4 regions of the Novosphingobium oxfordense genome follow, and region 4 is predicted to be linked to each of the others. Evidence: riboswitches for the same ligand, from Rfam matches in the RefSeq annotation. Region 4 holds a riboswitch; each other region holds the start of a gene.

Region 1 (4,204 bases), on a different replicon from region 4:
GGGCAAGCGCCCCCAGGCGATCGGTGCAATCCGCATAGAACCCGGCAAGGCTGGCGTTATAGCGCGGGTCGGAGACGGGGATTTCCGTCGTCACCGGGTATTCCATCGCCAATTCCACGGCGTCTTCCCGCAACATGCCCTCGACGATGCGGCGCGCCTGGCCCGGGCGGCCGGACTTGCGGAAGAAGGCGATGTGCCGGGCATTGCGGACCAGCCGATCGGCGCGGACGCTGAGCAGGTCCTGCGCGCCGGGGCCAAGCCCCACGCCGTGAATGGTTCCAGTAACGGTTGCGGCAACCGGGCCATGATCGGCGCCGAGAACGATAGCGGGAACGATGGCGGGAACGATACCTGCAACCTCGGTCATTCCGCGCTGCTCCCGATGGCGTTGACGGCGGCCACGGTGATCGCGCTGCCCCCCATGCGGCCATCGACGATGCAGCACGGCACCGGACACGCCTCCCACAGCGCCGCCTTGGATTCCGCCGCGCCGACGAAGCCCACCGGGCAGCCGATGATCGCGGCCGGACGTGGGCAGCCCGGGTCTTCCAGCATGTTCAGCAGATGGAACAGCGCAGTCGGCGCATTGCCGATGGCGACAAGCGCGCCTTCCAGATGCGGGCGCCAAAGCTCCAATGCGGCCGCCGATCGGGTGTTGGACATCGCCCTCGCCAGTTCCGGCACTCCGGCATCCTGCAGCGTGCAGACCACGGCATTGGCGGCCGGCAGACGTGCGCGCGTGATGCCCTCGCTCACCATGCGCGCATCGCACAGGATCGGCGCGCCCCGCTCCAGCGCGGCAATCGCGACCCGCGCGAAACCGGGCGAAAAGCGGATATGCGCGGCCAGTTCCACCAGACCCGCGGCATGGATCATCCGAACGGCGATCCGCTCCTCTTCCGGATCGAAGCGCGCCAGATCGGCCTCGGCCCGGATCGTGGCGAAGGACTGGCGATAGATCGCCGCGCCATCGGTTTCGTACAGATAGGCCATCATTCGGCTCCGAAATGGGCAAGCAGTTGAGAAGGATCGAGCGCGCTACGCACAGCCGGATCGCCGGCGCACGCATCGAAGGCGAGGTCGAAGCGACCGTCGCGCCCGGTAAGAACGACATCGGCCGGCGCCCCACGCGCGCAGCGCTTGGAGCAGCCCGAAACGTGCAGCCGGCCGGGCAAATGGGGGGCCAGCCGGCGGGCTAGCCCGCGCGTCTCGACGCCCGCCTGCGGGCAGGCGGGTGCGCCCGGGCAAGCATCGACGCGCAGGAGAGGATCGTCGGCGTTGTCTATGAACGCAGGCGCAATCACCGCTTCCGCGTCCTCCAGAACGATCATGCGCCAAGGCGTGAGCCGAAGCGCCGATGCACCGCTGCGGCGCACAAGGTCGATCAGCGCCGCCGCATCGATGCTGCCAAAGGGAATTCCCCAGACGCGGCCCAGTGGATGCATTCCGGGATCGAGCGGCGCGCGCGTGGGGCCCGGCCGCCTGTCTCCGGCCGCCCATTCCGGCAGCGGAGCCTCATGGCGCGCGGCCCGGCCCGTCCCCCCCGACGCCACGAACCAGCGGGCCAAATCCAGCATCGCATCGACCGCCTGGCTCACCGCCACGGCAACGCCGAACTCCCGGCCGTCGAGGCGTAGCAGAAGCGTATCGTCCACCGCCCGTTCGATGCGCAGATCGCCGGGAGACGCGCCCAGGACCGGCGATCCGCCCGCATCCACCACGAAACCGAACTTGCCCTGCAGCTCCGGAAATTCGGAGAGGCGCGCCGTCAACTCGGAGGCGATGCGCCAGGTATCGTCCGCCGATGCCCAGTCGGGCGCCACCAGCACATTGCGGCGCTGCTCGATCAGGGGATCCTCATCGACAAGGCCCGCTGCCAGAAGCCCTTCAAGCAGTGGCTGCCAGCCGCTTTCCGGCACGCCCCGGATCTGCAGGTTCGCGCGGTTGGTCAGATCGACCACCCCGTTCCCGAAGCGCCCGGCAAGTTCGCACAGCAGGATGATTTCGGCGCCGGACAGGCGCGAAAGACGGGGCTTTACGCGCAGGATCAGCCCATCGCCCGCCATCATCGGGCGCCAGGCGGACGGACACCAGCCACGGACCGAAAAGTCCGTCACGGCCGGAAGATCGGCCGATGGATCGGGCGAAGCATCGGCCGGGCAGGCCCAGGTTCGTTCCGCACACGCTTCGACAAGGCGCGCATAGGCACTTCCACCCGCGCGGAGCGACGATGACCGGGACTTGCCGACTGACGTCGGTCCGCGCGCAACGACGGGCGAGCGCGGAGAGCGCCCGTCCTGCACGCCGATGCAGCCCCGGCCGCACGGCTTCGTCGCTCACGCGGAGTACCGAGCCTTGGCCTATCCCTGGGCCAGGGCAAGAGCGACCGATACGCCGGCAGGTCTCCTGGCTCGCGGGTCAGCGCTCGATGCGCGGCCTTCCCGGGTGGCGGCGCAACGCGCCTTGCCCAGTGGCCGGCTTCATGAAGAAGCCCCGGCATCTCGCTCACCGCTTACAGTTGCAGGGACAGCCGCGGATTTGGAAGGGCCCTCCCTCCCGCACCGCGTTCCCTATTAAGCCTCATTCAAGGCACCGGCGCGATCTGACCGAAACACCTTCCGCAAGGAAGGCGATCCGGAAATCGTGCAGCTAGCCTGTGCAAACCACCGCCGCAAGCCCGCATCGCGGCTGCGGCGATCAAGCCGGCGATATTGCACATCCCCGAAGCCCGCCCCGAAGCCCGCTGGGGCACCTTTCACGCGATGGCGGCAGTCTCGATACCCAGGGCCAATCCCGGATCCTCGCAATGGCGTGCAAGCCGCAGTTGGATGCGATCGGCGACCGGCTCCCACCCCGCGCTTCCCCAGCGCTGAAGCGCGCGCCGCTCCAGCGGAACCGCGACCCGCCGGCTCTCCCCGGCCTGCAGTGCCACCCGGGCGAAACCGACCAGCGCGCATTCGGGACGGTCGCGATAGACCTGCACGACATCCGCGCCCGCACGGTCCGAGACATTGGTCACGGTCAGGTGCAATTGGTCCCCCTCGGCCGTGGCATCCGTCCATTCGAAACGTGCATAGCCCATGCCCGATCCGAACGGATGGCAGGCGGCGATGCCCTTGGCAGCGAGCCCGCGATAGCCCAGCAGCGTGCCTTCGGAATAGGCCAGCGAGCCATCGGCGGCGGGCTGGAGCGCGAAGGCCGGATAGTCCGCCTCGTTCGCGGCGATGGTCACCGGCATACGCCCGCCCGGCTCGCGCACGCCCGAAAGCACGTCCGCCAGCGCGCAGGCAAAGCCCTCACCCGGATACCAGACCGAGAGCAGCGCCGCCGTCCTGTCCTCCCACGCGCTGTCGAAGGCATGGCCGACATTGACGATCACCGCCGTGCGCGGGTTGGCAGCCGTTACCGCATCGATCAGACGAAGCTGTTCGGCGGGCAGCAGGGTATCGGGACGGTCCTTGCTCTCCACGCTGGAGTCCGAAGTCTCCCCCACGATCAGGAACACCGCATCCGCCGCGTGGGCGGCAGCGACGGCGGCCTGCAGCATTTCCTCGGCGCTGCCGGGGCCGCGCAATCCGTACCACAGCCCCTGCACACGCCCGCCGGTCCACGAGAACTCGACGGTGATCAAAACCTCCTGCCCTTCGGCAAGATCAAGGCGGACCACATCGGAATCGCCGCGCTTCAGCACGCCCATCACGTCGCCCGCCGGGATCTCTCCGCCCGCGCGCAGCACTTCAGCGCCATCGACAAGGATGCGCGCCGCGCCGGTCGAGCCGAGGTGCAGTGTGTGCTCGCCCCCGCGCATCGCCGTGTAGCGCCCGCTGGCACGCACCGAGCCCGGCTCCGTAAAGCGCGCCTGATCGTGGACCCCCACGAACCAGACGAGCGAATTGGTATCGCGCGTCTCGCGGGTCAGCACGTCGCCCGCGCAGTCCGGCGCACCGAAGTATTCCAGCGTCATGCCGCGCGTGCAGCCGTCGCCGATGTCCATCGCCGGCGTCACCGCCATGTTCGGCAGGCGCGGCTGCGGATCGACGCCGGGTTCGAACAGGATCTCGCACGAGGCGCCATAGGTCTCGCGCAGCGCTTCCACCGGCGTCGGCGCATCGGGCGAGATCGAAATCTTGGCGAACGTGCCGCCCTGGAAGCACGGCGCCCAGGCATTGGGGCCGATCACGGCCAGCGTCTTCACCGATCCCGG
Region 2 (4,204 bases), on a different replicon from region 4:
CCGTGGACAGGCGCCGGACGGCCTGCTCGACAGCTACTTTATCGAACGCCATCCGGAAGGAGCCCGAATTCTCGACTGGTCGCGCGCGCAAGTTGCCCTCATGCGCCCCTCTCCCGCCACTCGAGCGCTCGGTGGGATCATTCGCGATCTTATCGCCACCCGCGATGGCGCCACCTATTTCGCCGGGAAGGTCTGGGGCCTGTCCCTGCGCTACGACCTTGGCGGCGATCATCCACTGGTAGGTCACAGCGCACCCGACTTCACGTTTGTCGACGGGCGCAGGCTTGGCGAACTGCTGCGCGGTGGGAAAGGACTGCTGCTGGATTTCGCGCCCCATGCACCGCTACGGACGCGGGCCGAACGCTGGCAAGGGCGGATCGACTATATCGCTGGCGAGGTGAACGATCGGCTTGGCTTGGCCGCGCTGCTCATCCGCCCGGACGGCTTCGTCGCCTGGGCAAGCGACAATGAGACAGACCTAAACGGCCTCGAAGCAGCCGCGTCCCACTGGTTAGTCAAATCGTGACGAACGGCATGCCGCGAGGGACAATGCTCCCCGCGGCACGCCGTGCATTCAAAAGGTATAGCGCGCCCCGATTTTGAACGTACGGGGCTCGATCACACGGCTGAGCCGGCCTTCCACCGGACCATCGGCATCGAACGAGGGGATATAGGACTCGTAGTAATAGGCGATATCCTTGTCCCGGCTGTTGAAGATGTTCAGCCCTTCGCCGTAGATTTCGATCTTCGCACCCTTCCACGCCGCGCGGGCGTTGAAGACCGTGCTGCCCTTGTCGCGCACGCTGTTGTCCTCAACCAGCGGATAGGGGCCGAGGTGGCGCACGCGGATGCTGGCCTCCCACGGCTCCAGTACGATGGCGGCACCTGCGGAGGCGGCATTCTCGAAAGCGTTGGGGATGCGATCGCCATTGGCGTAGCGCGAGTGGTTGTACGTATAGTTGCCATCCAGCGCCAGCCAGGGCAGAGGACGCCAGAAGGCGACCACTTCGTAGCCATGTCGCTTGCTGGCGCCGGTCGGCTCAACCGCGTTGGAATCGCCCACGAAGCGCAGTTCGCTGCCGACGTTGAGCCACCAGTAGGTTCCCGTCAGCGAGAACGTGCCCGCCTGGAACCGTCCGCCGAGTTCCTTGCCGGTGCCGCGCACCAGCACGGGCACCGGCGTCTCGATATTCACGGCGCCGCGCACATCGTTGGAGTGGAAGCCACGGCCCCAGTTGGCATAGACCTCGAACTGCGGGGTGACCTCGTAAGCGGCAGAGAACTTGGGCGAAACGATGGAATCGTGCCCACTGCCCTGCCCCAGTTCGGCCGCCGCCTCGTCGCGTGCGCGAACCGAATAGTGATAGTAATCGCCGCGCAACCCGCCCGTCAGACGCAGGCCCGCAAGCGGCTTCCACGTCGCCTCGCCATAGAGCGCGCCGGACAGCTCCTCTACATGATAGCGGCCGAGCGAATAGAGCAGTTCGCGATCCGCCGTGCGATTGACGCCGACACCGCCGATATGATCGTAGCGATTTTCGGTGCCGACCGAGAGTTCAAGGCTGTCCGCCAATTGCCACTGCTTGCGTGCGGTAAGACCGGTCACCCAGCGCTTGTCGAACTGTTCGATCTGCGCGCTGGTCCCGTCCGGGTCGGCGTACGTCGGGTTCGAGAACATGTCCCAGTCGTAGTACTGGGCATAGACATTGGCGCTCCATGTCGCCTGCGTCACGCCGATATTGCCGACAAAACGCGTCGTGCGGCCGCGCGCGGAAGGATCGGGCGAGCAGAACACGTCCGCGCAGATGTCCGAACCGATGATGCGTTCGGGGATCTGCTCGGTGGGCCGCCAGGTCGCGTGATAGGCATGGAGCGAGGCCTGAAGCGTGCCTTCGCCCATTGGCACTTCGTACTTCGCGAAGCCTGAATAGTGGCGCAGATGCTCGGCTTCTTCCCACGGCCCGTCATAGCGCTTGGTCTGGGCAACAAGCGTGAGATCGCCGCCCCCAAGGCCCTTGATCGTGCCACCGGCGGCAAGGCGGCCGGAGTTGTAGGAGCCGCCTTCGACCGAAAGCCACGGGCGGTCGAATGCATCGATCGTGCTCATGTAGGCCGCGCCTGCCAGTGCAAAGTCGCCGCCGTCGGCGCGGTAAGGGCCCTTGCGGAAGTCTTCGCGCGCGACGATCTCCGGGATCAGGCCATTGAGGTCAAGATAACCCTGCCCGTGGCCGTGCGTGCGCAGGTTCATCTGCACACCATCGATGTAGGTGGTGAAGTCGGTGCCGTGGTTCAGGTTGAACCCGCGCAAGAAGTACTGATTGGCTTTGCCGCTGCCCGAATGCTGGGCGGCGACCATGCCCGGCACGGCCTCCAGCAGTTCCGCCACGCGCAGGAGCGGGCGGACCAGCAGGTCGGAACCGCCCACAGATCCCTCGCTGGCCGCATGAGCCGTGCCGATCTTGGCTTCGCCGCGCCCGAAGACGAGGATTTCGTTGGAGCCCTCGGCCGCGCCATTGCTGGCGGCCGCTGCCGCCGCGGGCGCATCGTCGGCATAAGCGGGCGCGATACCGAAAGTGGCGACGGCGCCGAGAGCCACGCCGAAGCGCAGCGCTGCAATGTAGATAGTCATCAAATTTCCCCCGGCGCCTGCGACTGGGGGTGAAGGCGTGCCGCCAGCGACGGTCGGCGCGCGCAGACGGCCGGACGCCCGAGGCGACCGTTACGCGAACCGATGCGGCCTTCACCGCTCGTTCGTCGCTCAGACGGAAAAACACCGGGCCCCGGCCATCCCCTGGGCCAAAGCGTGAGCGACCAGACGCCGGCAGGTCTCCTGGCTCACGGGTCATCGCTTGATGCACGGCCTTCCCAGGCCCCGCATGATTTAGCGTCCGGCCCAGTGGCTGCGGCGGGCGTCCTTGCCCCGCCGCGATATGCATCGCGCTCACCGCTTACAGTTGCAGGGACAGCCTCGGATTCAAGGGCGAACCCTTTCACCGCGTTCCCTATTAAGCCTCTTTCAAGGCACCGGCGCGATCTTGCCGGACCCTTTTTCGGGGCCGGCCGGGTCAGCTAGCGGGGCTGAGAATGTTGCGCAAGCGCGAACTGCCGAAGCGCCAGGCCGCCGTGTCATTTTCTGCCGGGGCGTTCCTGTAGAATGGAGACCTGCCACGAGAGCCATCGGTCCATGCGGGAAATCAGGGGTTCTTTCCCGGGCATCTCCGGAAAAACCTCGATAACATGGAGCGCGGACAACACTAATCTCGCTCCGATGTATCCTACTGGCTGCAACGGAGTTTGAAGATGGCAAGGATTGCACTGGCGGCCGCACTGGCAATCGCGATGGCGACGCCTTCCGTAACTTTTGCGAAAGTTTCTTCAGACGCGACGCCCGGCGTCAACTTCGCCGATTACAAGACCTTCTATTTCGTCAACCCGGGCCCCCCGGCCGGAATGGACCCGGTTGCATATGAACGCATCCGGATGGCGGTAGAACAGGGCCTGACCAGCAAGGGCTATACCAAGGCGGACTCGGGTGACCTTGCTCTGATCATCACTGTCGGCGCCAAGGACAAGACCGACATCGACACCTGGGGCGCGTTCGGGCGCCAGGTCGACGTGCACCAATATACCGAGGGTCAGCTGTCCGTGGATGCGTTCGATGCCAAGACGAAGCGTCCGCTCTGGCATGGACGCGCCGTCGACGATGTCGGCTCGAAGATCAATCCCGAGAAGATCGACAAGGAAGTGGGCAAGCTGATGGCCCAGTTCCCGGCGCGCTCCGCGGCCTGAGGGTGTCTGGTTCCAGGCGGCTGCCGAAAGTGAACAGCAAGCCCCTGAGCCTGAGCCTGAGCCTGAGCCTGGGCCCAGACTGAAAATCCCCGACTGATGCAGTGGCGGGAGCAACCGATGGCGGCAATGTCAGGTCACCTGCGCCTGCTGCTTCCGGCACTTGCCCTGCTGGTGACCGGTTGCACCTCGATCGGTGCGCAGCGCATGGGCATAGACCGTTCCGACTATTCGATGCGCATGCTCCAGAACAACAAGGAGCAGTTGCTGCTCAACATCGTCGCGATCCGATACGGTGATGCGCCTGCGTTCCTCGAAGTCAGCTCGGTCATCAGCCAATACACACGCGAAGGTTCCCTCCGCGCAAATCTTGCGATCAATCCTGCGTCCGACAACGATGCGGGATCGGCAGGCGCCG
Region 3 (4,204 bases), on a different replicon from region 4:
TCGCACCGCTGAGGACCTGGGCATCGACTTGGGTGAAGAGCGTGTTCTGCGTGCCGAAGTTCAATGTGCCGAATGTGACGTTGGCGGAACCGTTGTCATAGTTCTGGCCGTTGATGATGCACCCGGCCTGCAGAGTCAGGGTGGCATTGATCGTGCCGGTAATGTCGGCCTGGGCCGGGGCTGCGGCAAGAAGGGCCGCCGAAACGCCGGTTACGGCTAGAATGCTCTTCAACACATCTGCACCCCTCGTTACTGGCCGACATTCTTCGCCGGACCGTCTTGACCAGATCGAGCATCGCTTGCCGACCGTATCGCGGTTTTCTGCAAGCAATTGGATTGGTTGCTTGCGGTTGCGTGCGATCGCCAGCGGCTCTTCAATCGTAATTGAAGGGTTGCGGGTGAAGTTCCCTCGGTTTGCGAAGGAACTATCTTCAGAATGGATCAATCTATCTTCGGAAAAGCGACGATTGAAAATCGTTAACCAAGATTTTCATTCGCTATCAGGGCCATGTAGTCGATCTCTGATCGCGGCTGATCTTGTTGAATTTGCTGCCGGATCGAACACGCTTCTCCGTCTTTGGCGGGGCGACGGGCATTCGACTGTTTGAAACCGGAAGGATAATTTTCGGTCTTTCTTAGGCTTAGGCGTTTCCGCTGGCATTGGGAGACGCCCAAAAGAAAAGGCGGCCTGCATCGAATGTGCGGGCCGCCTTCGCTATGCCGATCCGTCAGTCCGTGGTGACGGTTCAAGGTTCAGGCCGCGCTGATCGGGCGGCCTGCTTCGATCTTATCGCACGCCTTGCTGGCGCTTCAGCACACGTTCCGCCCAATAGCCGAAGGCCAGGCCGATCGTTGTCCAGAGCACTAGTTGCGTGCCCATCGAGGCTACCCGGAAATTCCAGAGCAGCACTGCCGGGAAATCGCCGGGCACTTCGTTGATCGCGGGCAGAAGGAACTGCCCGATGATCACCACGCCAAGATAGGCCATGATCGCCAGCAGCGTGGCGTCGAAGCCCCGGCCGGGCCGCGCCATCGCGCCGCGAATGCGCGCTGCGATTACGGCGGCGCCCAGCGAAAGGGCGATCATGCCGAAGTACGCCGCCGTGCGCAGCGCAACGGTCTCATGCTTACCGACCGCTGGCGGTGTTTGCGGATACTTGATCGCCGGCACCACGACCACCAGCAGGAAGGTCAGCGCTGCCAGCAAAAGCGCGAAGCTGCGCGGCCCCAGCCGGCCCATCCGGCCATAGCCGTATGCGAACACGAGCGAGAAGATGCCGCCGACCGCCGCTCCATAGAGGGCAAGGGCTGTTACCAGCCCGGCGCCCTTCTGCGTCGTGCGGCTGACGAGTTCCTCTTCCTCCGGCATGCCGGGGTGATGAACCGCATGGCTTTCCTCATAGCCGATGGCGAGGTCGATCTGCGGTTCCGCGAAGCCGCGTGCAAAAAGCGTGGCCAGCAGCGCGCCCAGGATGCCGGCAAGCATCCCGCGCCAGAGCAAGTCCCTGGTCATGTCATCCGCCTCAGTGGCAGGGGAAGCCGAGAAGGTGGCGCCCATCGTGCACGAATTCGTGCACGTACATGCCCTGGAAGAGCGCGAACGCGCCCTGTTCGGTGCTCACGAAATAGAGGAAGATCAGGGCCAGCAGCGTGCCCAGCACGGCCCAGGGGGCGATATCTTCGATCGGAATGGCGTTGCCGCCCTGGACGGGGATGAAGGTATCGTCGAAAACTGCGGCGGAAACTGCCATTGTCGTGCTCCTTGACGGGATTGCGCGTCCCCGGAAAAACTTTCGCCTGGAAAGAAGGTCTGACTCTCGACCGGGAAAGTTCCCCTGCCGAATACAGTGGCGCGACCGCGCCGGGATTTCACCGGCTTCTTCGTTCCTTGACGTAGCTCCCTTTGGGCGCGACAGCGCGCTACGTCAACGACTTCAGAGCATCATCGCTTGGCTACCGCGCTGCTTCTCCTCTGCATCGCTCCCACGGCGTCGAGCCGGGAAGGGCGGTTTCCCGACAGCTCGGAGCCGCTTGACGAGGCGGGGCGACGGAGTGCCGGGCACGAGCGGATCGAAGAACGGTTTCGCGCCCGCATGTTCCGCAGCCCTGCCCGTGCCGCGGAAGAAACCGCAGGGGCGCTTGGCCTGGACGCCGCGATTGCGGAGGAACTGGCGGACATCGATCATGGCAGCTGGTCCGGCCGCTCGTTTGCGGAGATCGGCGCCCGGCCGTTTACAGACTGGCTTGCCCATCCCGATCGCGGCACGCCGGACGGGGAGAGCATGGAGCAGGTGCGCGCGCGGGTCGGGAGATGGCTCGACCACGTGGCGGGCCTCGACAGCGCGATCTGTGCGATCACCCATCCGATGACCGTGCGCGCGGCGCTTGCCCATGCCATTGGCATTCCGCTGCAGGCGACTCTTGCGATCGACATCGCGCCGCTGAGCCGGACCATCCTTTCTTTCAACCGTTCCTGGCGCCTTCAATCGCTTGGGCTTGCGGAGATGGCCCCGCGCGGTTAACGCCGGCGTGCTTCGCTTCCAGCCGGAAGCGTGAGCACAGATCGCGCCGGTGCCTCGAAAGAGGCTTAATAGGGAACACGGTGAGAGGGTTTCGATCCTCGAATCCGAGGCTGTCCCTGCAACTGTAAGCGGTGAGCGCGATGCACATCACGCGGCGGGGCGAGGGCGCCCGTCGCAGCCACTGGGCCGGACGCTAAATCCTGCGAGGCCTGGGAAGGTCGTGCATCAAGCGATGACCCGCGAGCCAGGAGACCTGCCAGCGTACGGTCGCTCTTGCTTTGGTCCAGGGGATGGCCGGGGCACGGTGATTTCTCCGTCTGAGCGACGAACCAGCGGCAGGGGCCGCACGGTGCGCTGAGCGGTCGTCCGAAATCCGGGCGCCCGGCCGGTCGGTGCGCCGGCCGTTCGTTATCGGCAGGCCTCCGCCAACCGCTCGCTTGGCGCCCGACAGGGGAATGAAATGAAGATTGCAACCGTTTCGCACGCAGCGATTGCTGCGGCGCTGAGTCTCGCCTGCGCGACACAGGTCCATGCGGAAGAGGAAGCGGACGATCAGGCCATCGTCGTCACCGGGCAGAGCCTGGAAGTGACGCTGCCGCAGGAGCTTGCGCACTATGGCAACGATGTCGTGACCGTCGACGAGAAGCAGATACGCGACAGCGGCGCGGTGGATGTGACCAAGGCACTGGAACAGGTACCCGGCCTCTACATCCGTGGCCGCAACGGGCCGTTCACTTATGTCGATGTTTCGCTGCAGGGTTCGCGCACGCAGGACGTGCTGTGGACGATGGACGGCATCCGCCTCAACAACCGCCTCTACGGCAGCACCTCGCCCAACGACACGCTGCCCGCCAGCATGATCGAGCGGATCGAGGTGCTGCGCGGCGGCGAAAGCCTGTTCTATGGCACCCAGGCCTCGGCCGGCGTGATCAACGTGGTGACGCGCAGCTTTACCGACGATTTCAACGGGCAGGTCAACGCCTCGGTCGATTCCTGGGGTGGTACCACGGTGGACGGATATCTGCGCGGTGCCGTGGGCAACCATCGCTTCGTGGCCTATGCCTCGCACAACCAGTCCGAAGGCTACATGCCCTACAACGCCTATCAGCCGAGCCTGACCGACCGGCGTCTGGGCTACGACTTGTGGTCGGCGGGCCTCAAGTACCAGTACGACATCGCGCCCGATCTCGCGTTCAACGCGCAATACCAGCACACCGAAGCAAAGCTGGACAACCTCTCGCCCACGCGGATTCGAGAGAGCCGCAACGACCGTAACGAGGAAATCGCCAGCGTCCGGCTGGACTATACCGGCAGCGACACGATGCAGTTCTTCCTCAAGGGCTACTTCCACGATTGGAAGACCGCCTATGTCCAGATCCGCAACTCGTTGCCCGACCTGCAGCCGCAGGTGATCTACCCGGCGGGGACGTTCTGGGGCTATCGCGACTGGGGCGGCAGCGCGGTGGTGAAGCTGCATCTGCATCGGGGGCTGGACTATCTGTTCGGCTACGATTTCCAGGATTTCAGCGGCCGTGACGATGTGCTGCTGATCGCGCCGACCAGCGAGCAGGTGCATGCCGGCATCTTCCAGGTCCGCACCACCGACGAAATCTCGTCCAAGGGCCGTCTGGCTGCTGGCCTCCGCTACAATCACACAAATGGCGCGAACAAGACGATCTGGA
Region 4 (4,204 bases):
AGCTGGCGCGCAGCACCGTCTTTCCCTCGTTCGGGGTATAGGCCGCGCCCGCGCTGAACACGGTGTTGCCGCCGAAGCGCGACTGGTGATCGTACCGCGCGCCGCCGTTGACGGTGAGGCCGGTGAACGGGCTGACGCGCAGTTCGCCGTAGACGCTGTTGGTGCTCACCTTGTGGGGCGTCGCGGTATAAAGCGCGGTGCTGTCATCGGGCGACGCCGTGGTCATGCGCTGCTCCTCCCGCTCCGCGCCGAACACGGCCTGTATCGCTTCGGAAAAGCTATAGGTGCCCTGGTATTCGAAGCGGCGCACACGGCCATGCGCGTCAAACGTGATCTGACGAACTTCGCGCGTCGGATCGTAGTTGGCGCGATCGGTCTCGGTCTGGGTCACCGCCACGCGATTGGCAAGCTTGCCGTCCAGCAGCGCGAAGTTCAGGCCCGCATAGCCGGACCATTCCTTGGTGCGCCCAAATTCCGAAGAATCCGCGTTGTAGCCGTCAAAATCGTTGCGCGAATTCGACCAGTATCCGCGCAGGTCGAGCGAGACGCCCGGCGCCACGCGCACGGTCATCGTGCCGCTGGCGGAAGAGCGGGTGAAGCCATCCGCCTCCGTCCCCTTATCCCACGCGGAAATGCCGTCGGTGGTGAAGCGGGAGGCGGAAACGCGCCAGTCGATCGCGTCGGACGTGCCGCCAAGCCCAGCGCGGGCATTGACGGTGTCATGCGTGCCGGCCTCTACCGCGAAGCTGCCTTCCAGCGGCTGGGTCGGCTTGCGGGTGGTAACGTTGACGACGCCGCCGATGGCATCGCTGCCCCACAGGATCGACTGCGGGCCGCGCAGGATCTCGATACGGTCGATATCGTCGGTGAAGAGCGTGGAATAGCTGTAGCCGCCCGCAGTCGAGGACGCATCGGCCAGCCGCATGCCGTCGATCACCATCACCGATTGTCCGGCATCGGCGCCGCGAATGCGCAGACTGGTCGTGGTGCCATAGCCACCGTTGCGCGAAAGGCTGATGCCCGGCGTACGCAACAGCACGTCGGTCACCGCGATGGGCTGGGCGGCGACGATCTGCGCTTCGTCCAGAACGGTGATCGTCTCCGCCACCCGGTCAGCATCTACCGGGGTACGCAGTGCGGTGACGACGATGCCGTCTCCTCCGGTATCGGCGGCTTCCTCGGCATGGGCGGTGGCGGCAAACAGGGCCAGCGTCAGTGGGCTGGCGGCGGCGAGAATGCGGTACTTCATCGTATTTCCTTCGAAACAGTCGTCGAAGCCCCGGCGGTTCGGCATCTGGACGAAGGACTTGTGCGAAGCGCCCCGGCAAGCCGGTCGACAGGCGACGTCCCCCAAACAGGCCCCTCTCCGGCGGAGCGATGGCTGTCGTTGCGCGAGGAAACACCCCCGTTCACCCGGCACACCCTGTCCGGACGAAGAACGACCGCGACGGGCAGGTCTCCTGGCTCGCGGGTCGGTGCCGTTCCAGCCGCCTTCTCAGAACCTTCGCCAAACGATGACTTGGGCTCCAATGGCGTAATGGCCGGATGGCTCGCCGCTTACAGTTGCAGGGGCAGCCCGGGTCTTTCACCCGAGTTCCCTTTTCATCCCCTCGCGAGGAACCTGTCGCAGCGCGGCAACTATCGTGCGGGCAAGCGGCTGGCAAGTGGGCGATGCTTGCGCGGGCATCGTGGCATGCGCTTGCGCGTCAGGACGATGTGCCATAGTCACGCCCCCGCAAAGGGTGCCCGCAAGGGCTTAATCGGGAAGTCCGGAACTGCGGGGAATATTCGCGGAACAAGCCGGCACTGCTCCCGCAACTGTAACCGGGGATGCGCCCCGCCGACAAAGCCATTGGGGCCGCAAGGCTTTCGAGAAGGCGGCGGAAAGGCGCGACGATCCGGGAAGTCAGGAAACCGGCCCTTCGCCGTCGTTCCTTCGCGCGGGCGGGATGTACCGGGCGGACGAGGGCATGGCCCCGCGATGGGGCACCCTTGGCAAGACGACACGCCACATGTCGCGTCGAAGGGAGCCTGCAAGAGTGACACCGATCCACTGATGCACTCGCCAGGGCGATATCGGCCCTGGCCGCATGTTCCTGCAGGCGCGGCCTCGCCCCCGCGCCGACGCACTGCCTCTTCGTCCGCCAGGGAGACCACCCGCCATGCACGATGCCAAGCCGCCTTTCGCCCGCCTCGACTTCCGCGTGTTCGCAGCCCTTGCCGCGCTGATGCTGGTGACGCGCAGCCATTCGCTGAGCCATGTGGTTCACTTGCCCGATACCGACCTTGCCAGCTTCTTCGTGCTCGGCTTCTTCGTACGGCGGGTCTCCGCCTTTGCCGCGCTTTTCGCGCTGGGCTTCGCCATCGACCTGGTGGTCATCACCGTGCTGGGCGGATCGGGTTTCTGCTTCACGCCGGCGTACTGGATGCTGCTGCCCGCGCACGGCGTGCTGTGGCTGGCCGGCCGCTTCGCCGCCGCACACTGGGGCGATCGCCTTGCCGCCCTGCCCGCAATCGCCGCGCTGCTGGTGGCGGCCAGCTTCGCATCGTACCTCCTGTCCAGCGGCGGGTTCTATTTCCTCAGCGGCCATTTTCCCGACGCATCGCTGGCGGGTTTCCTGCCCCGCATTGCGCGCTATTTCGCCGGCAACCTGCTCGCCACGCTGCTGTGGTCGGGCGTGGCCGCCGCGCTCTGGGCGCTGATCGTAACCGCGCGGCCGGCTCTGCGCGCCGAACTGCATCGCAGCATCGCGCGATGACCGCCTGCCCCGCGCTGCTGATAGCCGCGCCCGCCTCCGGCCAGGGCAAGACGCTGGTGACCGCCGCACTCGCCCGGCGCCATGTCCGTGCGGGGCGCCGCGTGCGCGTGTTCAAATGCGGGCCGGACTTCCTCGATCCCATGGTGCTCGAAGCCGCCAGCGGCGCGCCGGTCTGCCAGCTCGACCTCTTCATGGTGGGTGAAGAGGGATGCCGCGCCCTGCTGCACGCCGCCGCGCAGGAGGCAGACCTGATCCTGGTGGAAGGCGTCATGGGCCTGCATGACGGCACCCCTTCCGCCGCCGACCTTGCCATCCGCTTCGGCCTGCCGGTGATGGCTGTGGTCGACGGATCGTCGATGGCGCAGACGTTCGGTGCGCTGGTCCACGGCCTTGCCACCTATCGGCCGGGCGTGAACCTTGCCGCCGTGCTAGCGAACCGCGTGGGCAGCGCGCGCCACGCCGAACTGCTGGAGCAAAGCGTGCCCGCCGGCATCCGCTGGCTCGGCGCGCTGGGGCGCGATCAGGCAATCGGATTGCCCGAACGCCACCTGGGGTTGGTGCAGGCGGGCGAAGTGGGCGACCTTGCCGCACGGCTGGACCGCGCCGCCGACATGCTGCCGGAAAACGCGCTGTGGTTGCCGGAGCCGGTGCATTTCTCGGAAGCCGCCGCCGACCATCCTGTTCCCTCGCTGGAAGGCTTGACCATCGCCGTTGCCCGCGATGCCGCCTTCGCCTTCATCTACCCCGCCAACGTGGCCTTCCTCGAAAAAGCGGGCGCGCAAGTACGGTACTTCTCGCCACTGGACGACGAAGCTCTGCCGCCGTGCGACGCGCTCTGGCTGCCCGGCGGCTATCCCGAACTCCATCTTGGTCGCCTTGCCGCGAATGCCACCATGCTGGCCTCCATCCGCGCGCATCATGAAGCCGGCCGGCCGATCCTGGCCGAATGCGGCGGCATGCTCTACGCCTGCCAGTCTCTGGACGACGGGAAAGGCGCGAAAGAGGACGGGGGCAAGCGCGCCGACCTGCTCGGCCTGCTTCCCGCCCGCGCGACGATGCAACCGCGCCTTGCCGCACTGGGCATGCAGGAAGTTGAGATCGAAGGGCAAAGCGTGCGTGGGCACACCTTCCACTATTCCACGCTGGAAACCGATCTGCCGCCGATTGCCCACGCCCGTACACCCGATGGCCGCCCCGGGGAGCGCGTTTTTCGGCTCGGTTCATTGGTCTCCAGCTACATGCATCTCTATTTCGCCTCAGGGCCGAAACTGACTGCCGCACTTTTCGACGCAACCGCGCCAAAACGAGACTTAAAGCCCGGTTGACACTTTCGCACACAAGTCGCCTAAGCGAATGCATGTCCGCCGATATGCAGACCATAACCGCCGCCCGTCAGGCGCTTTCCTCCGGCGATTTCGCGCGTGCCGAAACACTGGCGGAATCGG

Evidence for each region. Region 4 has a riboswitch for cobalamin ahead of WBP07_RS12395 (hypothetical protein). Riboswitches for the same ligand answer to the same signal wherever they lie in the genome.
Region 1: another riboswitch for cobalamin. It lies ahead of WBP07_RS23145 (cobalamin biosynthesis protein CobG); the one in region 4 lies ahead of WBP07_RS12395 (hypothetical protein).
Region 2: another riboswitch for cobalamin. It lies ahead of WBP07_RS30460 (TonB-dependent receptor); the one in region 4 lies ahead of WBP07_RS12395 (hypothetical protein).
Region 3: another riboswitch for cobalamin. It lies ahead of WBP07_RS23865 (CbtB-domain containing protein); the one in region 4 lies ahead of WBP07_RS12395 (hypothetical protein).

What each region holds. Positions count from the first base shown of each region.
Region 1 covers NZ_CP147008.1:10,226-14,429, forward strand. Annotated here, with positions in the region: gene cobI (precorrin-2 C(20)-methyltransferase) at 1-367, opposite strand, end outside; gene WBP07_RS23140 (precorrin-8X methylmutase) at 364-993, opposite strand; gene WBP07_RS23145 (cobalamin biosynthesis protein CobG) at 993-2,303, opposite strand; cobalamin riboswitch at 2,379-2,612, opposite strand; gene WBP07_RS23150 (glycoside hydrolase family 3 protein) at 2,756-4,204, opposite strand, start outside.
Region 2 covers NZ_CP147008.1:1,763,120-1,767,323, reverse strand. Annotated here, with positions in the region: gene WBP07_RS30465 (FAD-dependent monooxygenase) at 1-526, shown strand, start outside; gene WBP07_RS30460 (TonB-dependent receptor) at 575-2,629, opposite strand; cobalamin riboswitch at 2,803-3,044, opposite strand; gene WBP07_RS30455 (DUF4136 domain-containing protein) at 3,301-3,789, shown strand; gene WBP07_RS30450 (hypothetical protein) at 3,907-4,204, shown strand, end outside.
Region 3 covers NZ_CP147008.1:187,078-191,281, reverse strand. Annotated here, with positions in the region: gene WBP07_RS23875 (spore coat U domain-containing protein) at 1-232, opposite strand, end outside; gene WBP07_RS23870 (CbtA family protein) at 788-1,513, opposite strand; gene WBP07_RS23865 (CbtB-domain containing protein) at 1,524-1,751, opposite strand; cobalamin riboswitch at 1,787-1,919, opposite strand; gene WBP07_RS23860 (histidine phosphatase family protein) at 1,950-2,522, shown strand; cobalamin riboswitch at 2,553-2,798, shown strand; gene WBP07_RS23855 (TonB-dependent receptor plug domain-containing protein) at 2,983-4,204, shown strand, end outside.
Region 4 covers NZ_CP147005.1:2,668,514-2,672,717, forward strand. Annotated here, with positions in the region: gene WBP07_RS12390 (TonB-dependent receptor plug domain-containing protein) at 1-1,249, opposite strand, end outside; cobalamin riboswitch at 1,433-1,640, opposite strand; cobalamin riboswitch at 1,724-1,938, shown strand; gene WBP07_RS12395 (hypothetical protein) at 2,163-2,759, shown strand; gene WBP07_RS12400 (cobyrinate a,c-diamide synthase) at 2,756-4,084, shown strand; gene WBP07_RS12405 (sulfotransferase) at 4,117-4,204, shown strand, end outside.